3 regions of the Mesorhizobium monacense genome follow, and region 2 is predicted to be linked to each of the others. Evidence: predicted binding sites of a transcription regulator. Region 2 holds the regulator's gene; each other region holds the start of a gene.
The links. The regulator PhoB, encoded in region 2, activates phosphate uptake and scavenging genes when phosphate is short. The targets are predictions, from matches to a motif close to TGTCATNNANCTGTCAT.

Region 1 (3,272 bases), 2.5 Mb from region 2:
CATCCATGGGCGCAGATCCGGCTCTCCGCGAAACGGCCAATAGAGGCTGACCAGGCGGCCGGCAATGTCGCCGATCAGCGCGTCGAGGCCTGCGGCTATGCGCTGCGACATTGCCGTTCGTGCGTCGGCGGAAACCGCCAGCCGCGCCGCGATCAGCCGCTCGCGCTCGGCCTTGCGCCAGCGTCGCACATCGGTCCATTCGGTGGGCGGCGTGCGGAACTCGGGATCGAGCTCATGCATGAAGCAGGGCGGCGAGGAATACTGCGCCGGATCTTCGCCGTCACGATCGTTAGCCATGCTTCATTCCCGTCATCCAGTCCGGTGAGGCTATACCCCGCATGAACCGGCCGGCATGTGCATTCACGACATCGAGCGGCGAGTCCCGGGCAGTCGGGACATTGTTGCAGTGCACAAAAATACCTATATCGAAGCTGGTGAATTTACGCGCCCATGGGGTGAATGAGATGAACGAAGCCAGCCATCATGTCGTCGTTGTCGGCGCGGGGTTCGGCGGCCTCGAATTCACCCGTGCGCTGTCGGGTGTGCCGGTGCGCATCACCATGATCGACAAGCGCAACCACCATCTTTTCCAGCCGCTGCTCTATCAGGTGGCGACCACGGCGCTAGCGACCTCGGAGGTTGCCTGGCCGATCCGCCATCTGTTGCGCAAGCGCAAGGACGTGACGACGCTGCTCGCCAATGTCAGCGGCGTCGACCGTGCCGGCAAGCGTGTGCTGCTCGACGATGGCAGCGCGGTCGCCTACGACACGCTGGTGCTCGCCACCGGTGCCCGCCACGCCTATTTCGGCCATGACGAATGGGAGCCTTTTGCGCCGGGGCTGAAGACGCTCGAGGACGCGACCACCATCCGGCGGCGCGTCCTTCTGGCCTTCGAGCAGGCCGAGCGGGAAACCGATCCCGAAAAGCGAAAGGCGCTGCTGACGCTGGCAATCGTCGGCGGCGGGCCGACCGGCGTGGAACTGGCCGGGACTATTGCGGAACTCGCGCGCGACACGCTGCGCGGCGAGTTCCGCAACATCGACACGCGCCAGACGCGTGTGGTGCTGATCGAGGCCGGCGACCGGATCCTTGCCAATTTCGAACCTCAGCTCTCGGATTATGCAAGGAAGGCGCTCGAGCGACTCGGCGTCGAGGTGGAACTCGGCCGCGCGGTGACACGCTGCGACGCCGAGGTCGTCGTCTTCGGCGGCACAGTCCTGCCGGCCCGGACAATCCTGTGGGCGGCAGGCGTTGCGGCGTCGCCGGCCGCCGAATGGCTGGGGGCGGCGGCGGATCGCGCGGGCAGGGTGCTCGTCGAGCCCGACCTCACCGTGGCGGGCAGCCCGGAGATTTTTGTCATCGGCGACGCGGCACATGTCCTGCGGCCTGACGGCAGGCCGGTGCCCGGCGTAGCCCCGGCCGCCAAGCAGGCGGGATGGCATGTCGCCGCGACCATCAAGGCCAGGCTTGCCGGCGACACGGCGCCGAGGCCGTTCCGCTACAAGCATGACGGCGATCTGGCGACGATCGGCAAGCGCGCCGCGGTCATCGATTTCGGCTGGATCAAGCTTACCGGCTGGCCCGCCTGGTGGCTGTGGGGCATCGCCCACATCTATTTCCTGATTGGCTTTCGCAACCGGCTGGCGGTGTCGCTTAGCTGGCTATGGATCTATGCGACCGGGCAGCGCAGTGCGCGGCTGATCACCCAGGGCGATGACGACAAGGGCTGACCTTGCTTGGCGCGAAGACGTTTCATCCGCCCGTCACCTTTTGCTGATCGACTGGATTCCCGATGGACATGGCCGGATTTCAGCGCGAAGCTTTTGCTTCGGGCAGGGCTTGTCGCATTGTCGAAACAGGAAAAAACAATGTCCCAACTGCTCCACCCTGTCTCCCGCCGCTCGTTGCTGGCGGGCGCCGCCGCAACCGGGGCGCTGATCATGCTGCACCCGTTCTCAGCCCGCGCCCAAGCCAACCAGGCGCATCTCAGGATCATGGAGACGACCGACATCCATGTGAACGTGCTGCCCTATGATTACTACGCCGACAAAGCAAACGACACGATGGGCCTGTCGCGGACGGCTTCGCTGATCGATGCGGTGCGCAAGGAAGCGGTCAACTCGATGCTGATCGATAATGGCGACCTTTTGCAGGGCAATCCGATGGGCGACTACATCGCCTATGAGAAGGGCATGAAGGACGGCGACCTTCATCCGATCATGAAGGGCATGAACCTGCTTGGCTACGAATGCTCGACGCTCGGCAACCACGAGTTCAACTACGGCCTGTCGTTCCTGGACAAGGTGTTGGCCGGCGCCAATTTTCCGCTTGTCTGCGCGAACCTGATCCGCGGCACCCAGCTCGCTACCAATCCGCGGGACGACAAGCTCTACCTCAAGCCATACGTGATCCTCGACAAGAAGATCAGGGACGGGTCGGGCGCCGAGCAGCCGATCAAGATCGGCATCATCGGCTTCGTGCCGCCGCAGATCATGGTCTGGGATCTGAAAAACCTCGAAGGCAACGTCAAGACGCGCGATATCGTCGAAGCGGCCAAGGCCTGGGTGCCCGAGATCAAGGAGCAGGGCGCCGACATCGTGATTGCGCTTTCGCATTCCGGCATCGACGTCAAGCAAGGCGACATGATGGAAAATGCTTCCTTCTTCGTAGCCGGCGTCGAAGGCATCGATGCGGTCTTCACCGGTCACCAGCATCTCGTCTTCCCCGGCAAGAAGGATTTTCAATCGCTTGAGGCCGTCGACACGCAAAAGGGCACACTACAGGGCAAGCCTGCCGTGATGGGCGGGTTCTGGGGGTCGCATATGGGCCTGATCGACCTGCTTCTGGAGCGCGACGGCTCGAAATGGCGGGTCGTTTCGGCGACCTCCGAGGCGCGGCCGATCTACGAGCGGGTCGACAACAAGAACAAGGCGACGGTCGGCGACGACAAGCGCATCATTGCCGCACTGGAACAGGATCATGAGGCGACGCTGGCCTATGTGCGCCGTCCGGTCGGCAAGACGTCGGCGCCGCTCTATTCCTATTTCGCGTTAGTCGCTGACGATCCGTCGGTGCAGATCGTGAATCAGGCGCAGAGCTGGTACCTCAAGGACATCCTCAAGAGCACGCAATGGAAGGACGTGTCGTTGCTGTCGGCCGCGGCTCCCTTCAAGGCCGGTGGGCGCAGCGGCGCCGACTACTATACCGACGTGCCGGTGGGCGACATCGCTATCAAGAATGTCGCCGATCTCTATCTCTATCCGAACACCGTG
Region 2 (3,272 bases):
CGAGGTGAAGGATCGCCTGCAAGAGCCCGGCACCGGCCTTTCCGGCGGCCAGCAGCAGCGCCTGTGCATCGCGCGTGCCATCGCCGTGTCGCCGGAAGTGATCCTGATGGACGAGCCCTGCTCGGCGCTCGACCCGATCGCCACGGCCCGCGTCGAGGAGCTGATCGACGAGCTGCGCCAGAATTACACGATCGTCATCGTCACGCACTCGATGCAGCAGGCGGCGCGCGTGTCGCAGCGCACGGCCATGTTCCACCTCGGCTATCTGGTCGAGGAGGGCGCCACCGACAAGATGTTCACCAACCCCGACGACAAGCGCACGCAGGACTACATCACCGGCCGGTTCGGCTGAGCGGTCCGGCGGCAATTTTCAGGCACGAGGACAGGATCATGGGTGAACATCATACCGTCGCCTCTTTCGACGAGGATCTCGGGGCGATCAGCAAGCTGATCTCCGACATGGGCGAACTGGCCGGCTCGATGGTCGGCGGGGCAACCCGTGCATTGCTGACATCGGACAATGCGCTGGCGCAGCGCGTCGTCTCAGACGACGCCATCATGGATGCGCGCCAGCGCGAGCTGGACGACCGCGCCATCACGCTGATCGCCAAGCGCCAGCCGATGGCCAACGATCTGCGCGCGGTGGTCGGTTCGATCCGCATGGCCGGCGATCTTGAGCGCATCGGCGACCTTGCCAAGAACATCGCCAAGCGCGTCGGCACCGTCGGCCTCAGCGTCACGCCGCGCGACCTCTCGCACTCCATCGATGTGATGGCGCAGCTGGTGCTGGTCCAGGTGCAACGGGTGATCGAGCAATACGCCGCCGCCGACGCTGCGGCACTCGCCAAGCTTCGGAACGACGACGAGCGCATCGACGTCAAGTACACGTCGGTGTTCCGCGAGCTGCTGACCTACATGATGGAGGATCCGCGCAACATCACGGCCTGCACGCATCTGCTGTTTTGCGCCAAGAATCTGGAGCGCATCGGCGACCATGTCACCAACATTGCCGAGAACGCCTACTACGTTCTGACCGGCTCGCAATTGCCCGCCAATCGTCCCAAACAGGACGAGACGGCGATGTCCGCGCCGGCGGCATGACAGGGGTAACCGACCGATGATCGCGCCACGCATCATGGTGGTGGAGGACGAGGAGCCGCTGGGGGTGCTGCTCCGCTACAATCTGGAGTCCGAAGGCTACCAGGTCGAGGTGGTGACGCGCGGCGACGAGGCCGAGATCCGCCTGCAGGAGAATGTGCCCGATCTTCTGGTGCTCGACTGGATGGTGCCGGCGGTTTCCGGCATCGAGCTTTGCCGGCGCCTGAGGATGCGGCCCGAGACCGAGCGGCTGCCGATCATCATGCTGACGGCGCGTGGCGAAGAGAGCGACCGCGTGCGGGGCCTCTCCACCGGCGCCGACGACTATCTGGTCAAGCCGTTCTCGACGCCGGAATTCATGGCCAGGGTCAAGGCGCTGCTGCGCCGCGCCAAGCCGGAAGTGCTGTCCAGCATGCTGAAGGTTGGCGACATCGTGCTCGATCGCGAGTCGCACCGGGTCTACCGCAAGAAGAGCGAGATCAGGCTCGGACCGACCGAGTTCCGACTGCTCGAATTCATGATGCGGCATCCGGGCCGGGTGTTTTCGCGCAGCCAGCTGCTCGACAATGTCTGGGGCGAGACGATCTATATCGACGAGCGCACGGTCGACGTGCATGTCGGCCGGCTGCGCAAGGCGGTCAACAATGGCCGCATGCCCGACGTCATCCGCACCATCCGCGGCGCCGGCTACGCCATCAGGGAAGATTAGGACCCTTCCATCCCGACAGATCGGGATTCACGCGCTACTTTCTAAGCGAGACAGTACAGCCCACAGAGCATCGAACTCGGGTTTGGTGGTCTCGCGGGTTTGCGCGCCATCTGGGTCGTCGACCTCTCCCACCGGCGGCAGTTCCCCTTCGGGCAAGTGATCGCCGTCGAGACCGCCGGGATAGGCGAGGAGCACGCGACCATCTGCGTAAATGTGCATTGCCCGACAACCAAGATTTTCGGCGTCGCATTCGAAGTAGGACACGACGGGAAGATCAGTTTCACGGGACGAGACATCGGCGCAAGAAAGCCAACGGACTGGCGGGCCGAAGTCCGGCAGGTAATATGTCACGCCATGCCGGTTACGGTAGCTCTTCATCATAGACGCTCACGATTGGGGGTCTGACGTTTCAGGCAACGCTCTTGCCGGCGACCGTTCGCTGCTGGACGCCCGGCGCAAAAATCTCCTGGTCGACGAAGCCGAGCGCGCGCATGGCGCAGCCCTCGCGGATCAGCGGCAACTCATTCGGCTCGGTGTCGAAGGAGATCGATTTCGAGTGCTGGCCGCCGGCAGTCTGGGCAATCGCCTCGCGCAGCGCCGGTTCGATCAGATCGAAGGCGGCGGCGCCGACGCCGACCATGGCGACCGGTGCCGGGTCGATCAGTGCGAACAGGCTGCCAAGGCCGAAGCCGAGCGCCTCGCCGGCCTTGCGATAGGCTTCGCGCTCCGGGCCGTCGGTCTCGCGCGCCCGCGCGGCGAGCGCGCGCATGTCGGCATCGCCGACATCGACCGGTTCGGCATCCTCGCTCATCATCCTGGCGTTGCGCCAGATGGCATAGTTGCCGGCATAGGCCTCGACGCAGCCGCGCCGTCCGCAGCGGCAGAGCGCACCGCCCGGCCGGTGGATCATGTGGCCGAACTCGCCGCCGGACGAATGAGTGCCGGTGAACAGTTCGCCCTTCAGCACCAGCCCCATGCCGATGCCGTGCGAGAGCAGGATGGCGATGAAATCGTCGCGGTAGCGGTCGGGATCGCGCCATTGCAGCGCCACCGCCATCATGTTGCAGTCGTTTTCCATGGTGGCGGGAATGCCGAATTCGCCTTCCAGAATGTCGGCAAAGGGGATGTCGGTCAGCGACGTGATCGGCGACCACAGCATGGCGCGGGCATGGGTGTCGGTGATGCCCTGGATGCCCATCGCGATGCGGGCGACGCTGCGCACATCGAGGTCCGGATCCTCGAACCGGCGCCGGACTATTGCCGTGCATTCGCCGATCAGCTCGTCGCGCGGCATGGTCAGCGTGTCGAGGCGGCGCTGTTCCTCGGCAATGACCTGTCCGGCATAATCGATGACGGCGACGGAGAGGAAGTTCAGCGACAGCACCACGGTCATCACCGCCGTGGCTTCCGGATTGAGGCCGAGGCCGACCTGCGGCCGGCCGCGCTTCAGTGAAGCCGTCTCGCT
Region 3 (3,272 bases), 3.4 Mb from region 2:
GCGGCAAAAGCCTTGCCGGCGGCACAGTCGGCTGGAACCGTGGTACGCCAGGCCAGCTCGCCCGAAAAACGGCTTTTGCCGGAAATTGCCCTTTGGTCAGAGAACCGCTCCCGGACCCGCGACCAGACGCCGTCGGCGCCGACCAACAGCGATCCTTCGACTTCGACGGTCTTGCCGTCGGCTTCGGCCGTCACGGCGATGCCGTGCGGTCCGGTGGCGACGCTGCTGACGCGGGCGCCGGTGACGAGATCGATCCCCGGCCGCTCCGCCACCTGCGCCGTCAGCGCGGCCTGCAGGTCGGCGCGATGAGCGACGAGATAGGGCGCGCCCCAGCGGCTCTCGGCTGCCTGCCCGAGCGGCACGCGGGCAAGTTCGCTGAGCGTCGCGGCATCCTTCAGCACGACCGCTTCCGGCCGCACCGCGTGTGGCGAGAGCCGGTCGAGCACGCCAAGCTGGCGCAGGATGCGTGTTGCGTTGGGGGAAAGCTGGATGCCGGCGCCGGTCGCTTCGAGCTGTCTGGCCTGTTCGAACAGCTTTACCGGATAGCCGCGTGCGGCAAAGGCAAGGGCTGCGGTCAGCCCGGCGATGCCAGCCCCGGCGATGACAATTTGCCGGGACCGCGTGTCACTCATGGCGGCGAGGGAATCAGGCAGCCTGGTCGATATAGAAGCAGCCGGCGGGCTGCGTTTCCGTTGCCTTCAGCTTCGGCGAATAGCGGTAGAGCGTCGAGCAATAGGGGCAGACTTTTTCATTGTCGTCGCCCATGTCGAGGAACACATGCGGATGGTCGAAAGGCGGATTGGCGCCGGTGCACATGAATTCCCGGACCCCGATGTCGATCGCCGAATGGCCCGCATCGTTCTGGAAATGGGGAATGGAACCGCCTGCCATCGTCGTCTCCTTAACTCGGTCTCGTCTGCATCTGGATCATAACCCGCCTGTTTGCAAGATCGATGAAATGAAACTGTCGTAAAAGCCTGTCAGAGGATAAGTTAAGCCGGTTAACCGGCTTGAGCCTTTTGCAGTCAAGCGGAATCGCTTGGCGTCGCACAAATGCGACTAAAACAATGTGGCACGGGAAGAGCAGGAACCATGAACGAACTGAAGCCGGTGCAGAGCGAATTCACCACGGTGGAAAAGGCCAGCCCCCAGGGTGGCAACCCGGACCGTTTCGTCAACCGCGAGTTCTCCTGGCTGCAGTTCAACCGGCGCGTCCTCGAGGAATCGCTGAATGTGCATCACCCGCTGCTCGAGCGGGTTCGCTTCCTGTCGATCTCGGCCGCCAATCTCGACGAGTTCTTCATGGTCCGCGTCGCCGGCCTCGCCGGCCAGGTGCGCGAGGGCATCGCGCTGAAGAGCCCTGACGGCCGCACGCCTGAGCAGCAGCTCGAACAGCTGCTGCGCGAGGTCGAGCGCCTGCAGGAGGACCAGCAGAAGAGCCTTTCGGCGCTGATGCTTCTGCTCAACAAGGAAGGCATCGAGAGCATCACCCGCGACGCCCTGACCAAGGACGAGAGGACCTGGCTGGAAGAGCATTTCCAGGACCAGGTGTTTCCGGTGCTCACCCCGCTATCGATCGACCCGGCGCACCCGTTCCCGTTCATCCCCAACCTCGGCTTCTCGATGGCGCTGCAATTGCGCCACCGCAAGAATGGCGAGGAGATGAGCGCGCTGCTGCGCCTGCCGGTGGCGCTGAAGCGCTTCATCCGCCTGCCGGACCGCAAGAACCATGTCCGCTTCATTCCGCTGGAAGAGGCGGTCGGCCTCTATATCGGCAAGCTATTCCCCGGCTACGAGGTCAAGGGCTCCGGTACGTTCCGCCTCATCCGCGACAGCGATATCGAGGTTGAGGAGGAGTCCGAAGATCTGGTGCGCCTGTTCGAGACGGCGCTGAAGCGCCGCCGCCGCGGCTCGGTCATCCGCATCGAGTTCGACATGTCGATGCCGCCGGCGCTGCGCGACTTCGTCGCCGGCGAGCTTGGCGTCTCGTCGAGCCGCATCAGCGTGCTTACCGGGCCGCTGGCGCTCAGCCAGATCTCAGAGATCGTGGCGGTGGCCCGCGACGATCTCAAATTCATGCCCTACAATCCGCGCTTTCCCGAGCGCATCCGCGAACATGGCGGCGACTGTTTCGCCGCCATTCGCGAGAAGGACATCGTCGTCCACCATCCTTATGAATCCTTCGACGTGGTGGTGCAGTTCCTGCGCCAGGCGATGGCCGACCCGGAAGTGGTGGCGATCAAGCAGACGCTCTACCGCACCTCCAACGACAGCCCGATCGTGCGCGCGCTGGTCGACGCGGCCGAGGCCGGCAAGTCGGTGACCGCACTTGTCGAGCTCAAGGCGCGCTTCGACGAGGAAGCCAATATCCGCTGGGCCCGCGACCTGGAGCGCGCCGGCGTCCAGGTGGTGTTCGGCTTCCTCGAGCTGAAGACCCACGCCAAGATGTCGCTGGTGGTGCGGCGCGAGGACGGCAAGCTGCGCAACTACGTGCATCTCGGCACCGGCAATTACCATCCGGTCACCGCGCGCATCTACACCGACCTGTCCTTCTTCACCACCGACCCGACGATCGCCCGCGATGTCGCCCAGCTGTTCAATTTCATCACCGGCTATGCCGAGCCCGCCGAGGAGATGCGGCTGGCGATCTCGCCCTTCACGCTGCGCAAGCGCATCTTGAAACACATCTCGGACGAGGTTCAGCATGCGCTGGAGGGCCGTCCGGCCCGCATCTGGATGAAGATGAATTCGCTCGTCGACCCGATCATCATCGACGCGCTCTACGATGCCAGCCGTGCCGGCGTCGAGATCGATCTCGTCGTGCGCGGCATCTGCTGCCTGCGGCCGCAGGTGCCCGGCCTTTCCGAGAACATCAGGGTGAAGTCGATCGTCGGCCGCTTCCTCGAACACAGCCGCATCTACTGCTTCGGCAACGGCCATGGTCTGCCCTCGGACGGGGCGGTCATCTACATCTCCTCGGCCGACCTGATGCCGCGCAATCTCGACCGCCGCGTCGAGACCATGGTGCCGATTACCAATCCAACTGTGCATGAACAGATTCTTGGCCAGATCATGCTGGGCAACATTATGGACAACCAGCAAAGTTTCGACGTATTGGCTGACGGAACCTCCCGGCGCGTCGTGCTGGAGGAGGGCGAGGAACCGTTCAACGCGCAGGAATATTTCATGACCAATCCGAGCCTTTCCGGACGGGGTGACGCGCTGAAGTCGCACGCGCCCAAGCGCATCGCACAGTTCAAGCGCCGCAAGAA

Region 1: AC1RUK_RS10885 (bifunctional 2',3'-cyclic-nucleotide 2'-phosphodiesterase/3'-nucleotidase) is a predicted target of PhoB. The motif match lies at 1,751-1,767, and genes of this name have one in related genera.
Region 3: AC1RUK_RS15215 (RNA degradosome polyphosphate kinase) is a predicted target of PhoB. The motif match lies at 955-971, and genes of this name have one in related genera.

The regions. Positions count from the first base shown of each region.
Region 1 covers NZ_CM165567.1:2,271,131-2,274,402, forward strand. The annotation lists gene AC1RUK_RS10875 (5-formyltetrahydrofolate cyclo-ligase) at 1-297, opposite strand, end outside; gene AC1RUK_RS10880 (NAD(P)/FAD-dependent oxidoreductase) at 465-1,730, shown strand; gene AC1RUK_RS10885 (bifunctional 2',3'-cyclic-nucleotide 2'-phosphodiesterase/3'-nucleotidase) at 1,869-3,272, shown strand, end outside.
Region 2 covers NZ_CM165567.1:6,601,186-6,604,457, forward strand. The annotation lists gene pstB (phosphate ABC transporter ATP-binding protein PstB) at 1-352, shown strand, start outside; gene phoU (phosphate signaling complex protein PhoU) at 391-1,101, shown strand; gene phoB (phosphate regulon transcriptional regulator PhoB) at 1,118-1,807, shown strand; gene AC1RUK_RS31650 (DUF6881 domain-containing protein) at 1,835-2,188, opposite strand; gene AC1RUK_RS31655 (ROK family protein) at 2,217-3,272, opposite strand, start outside.
Region 3 covers NZ_CM165567.1:3,155,790-3,159,061, reverse strand. The annotation lists gene AC1RUK_RS15225 (FAD-dependent monooxygenase) at 1-632, opposite strand, end outside; gene AC1RUK_RS15220 (zinc-finger domain-containing protein) at 646-891, opposite strand; gene AC1RUK_RS15215 (RNA degradosome polyphosphate kinase) at 1,093-3,272, shown strand, end outside.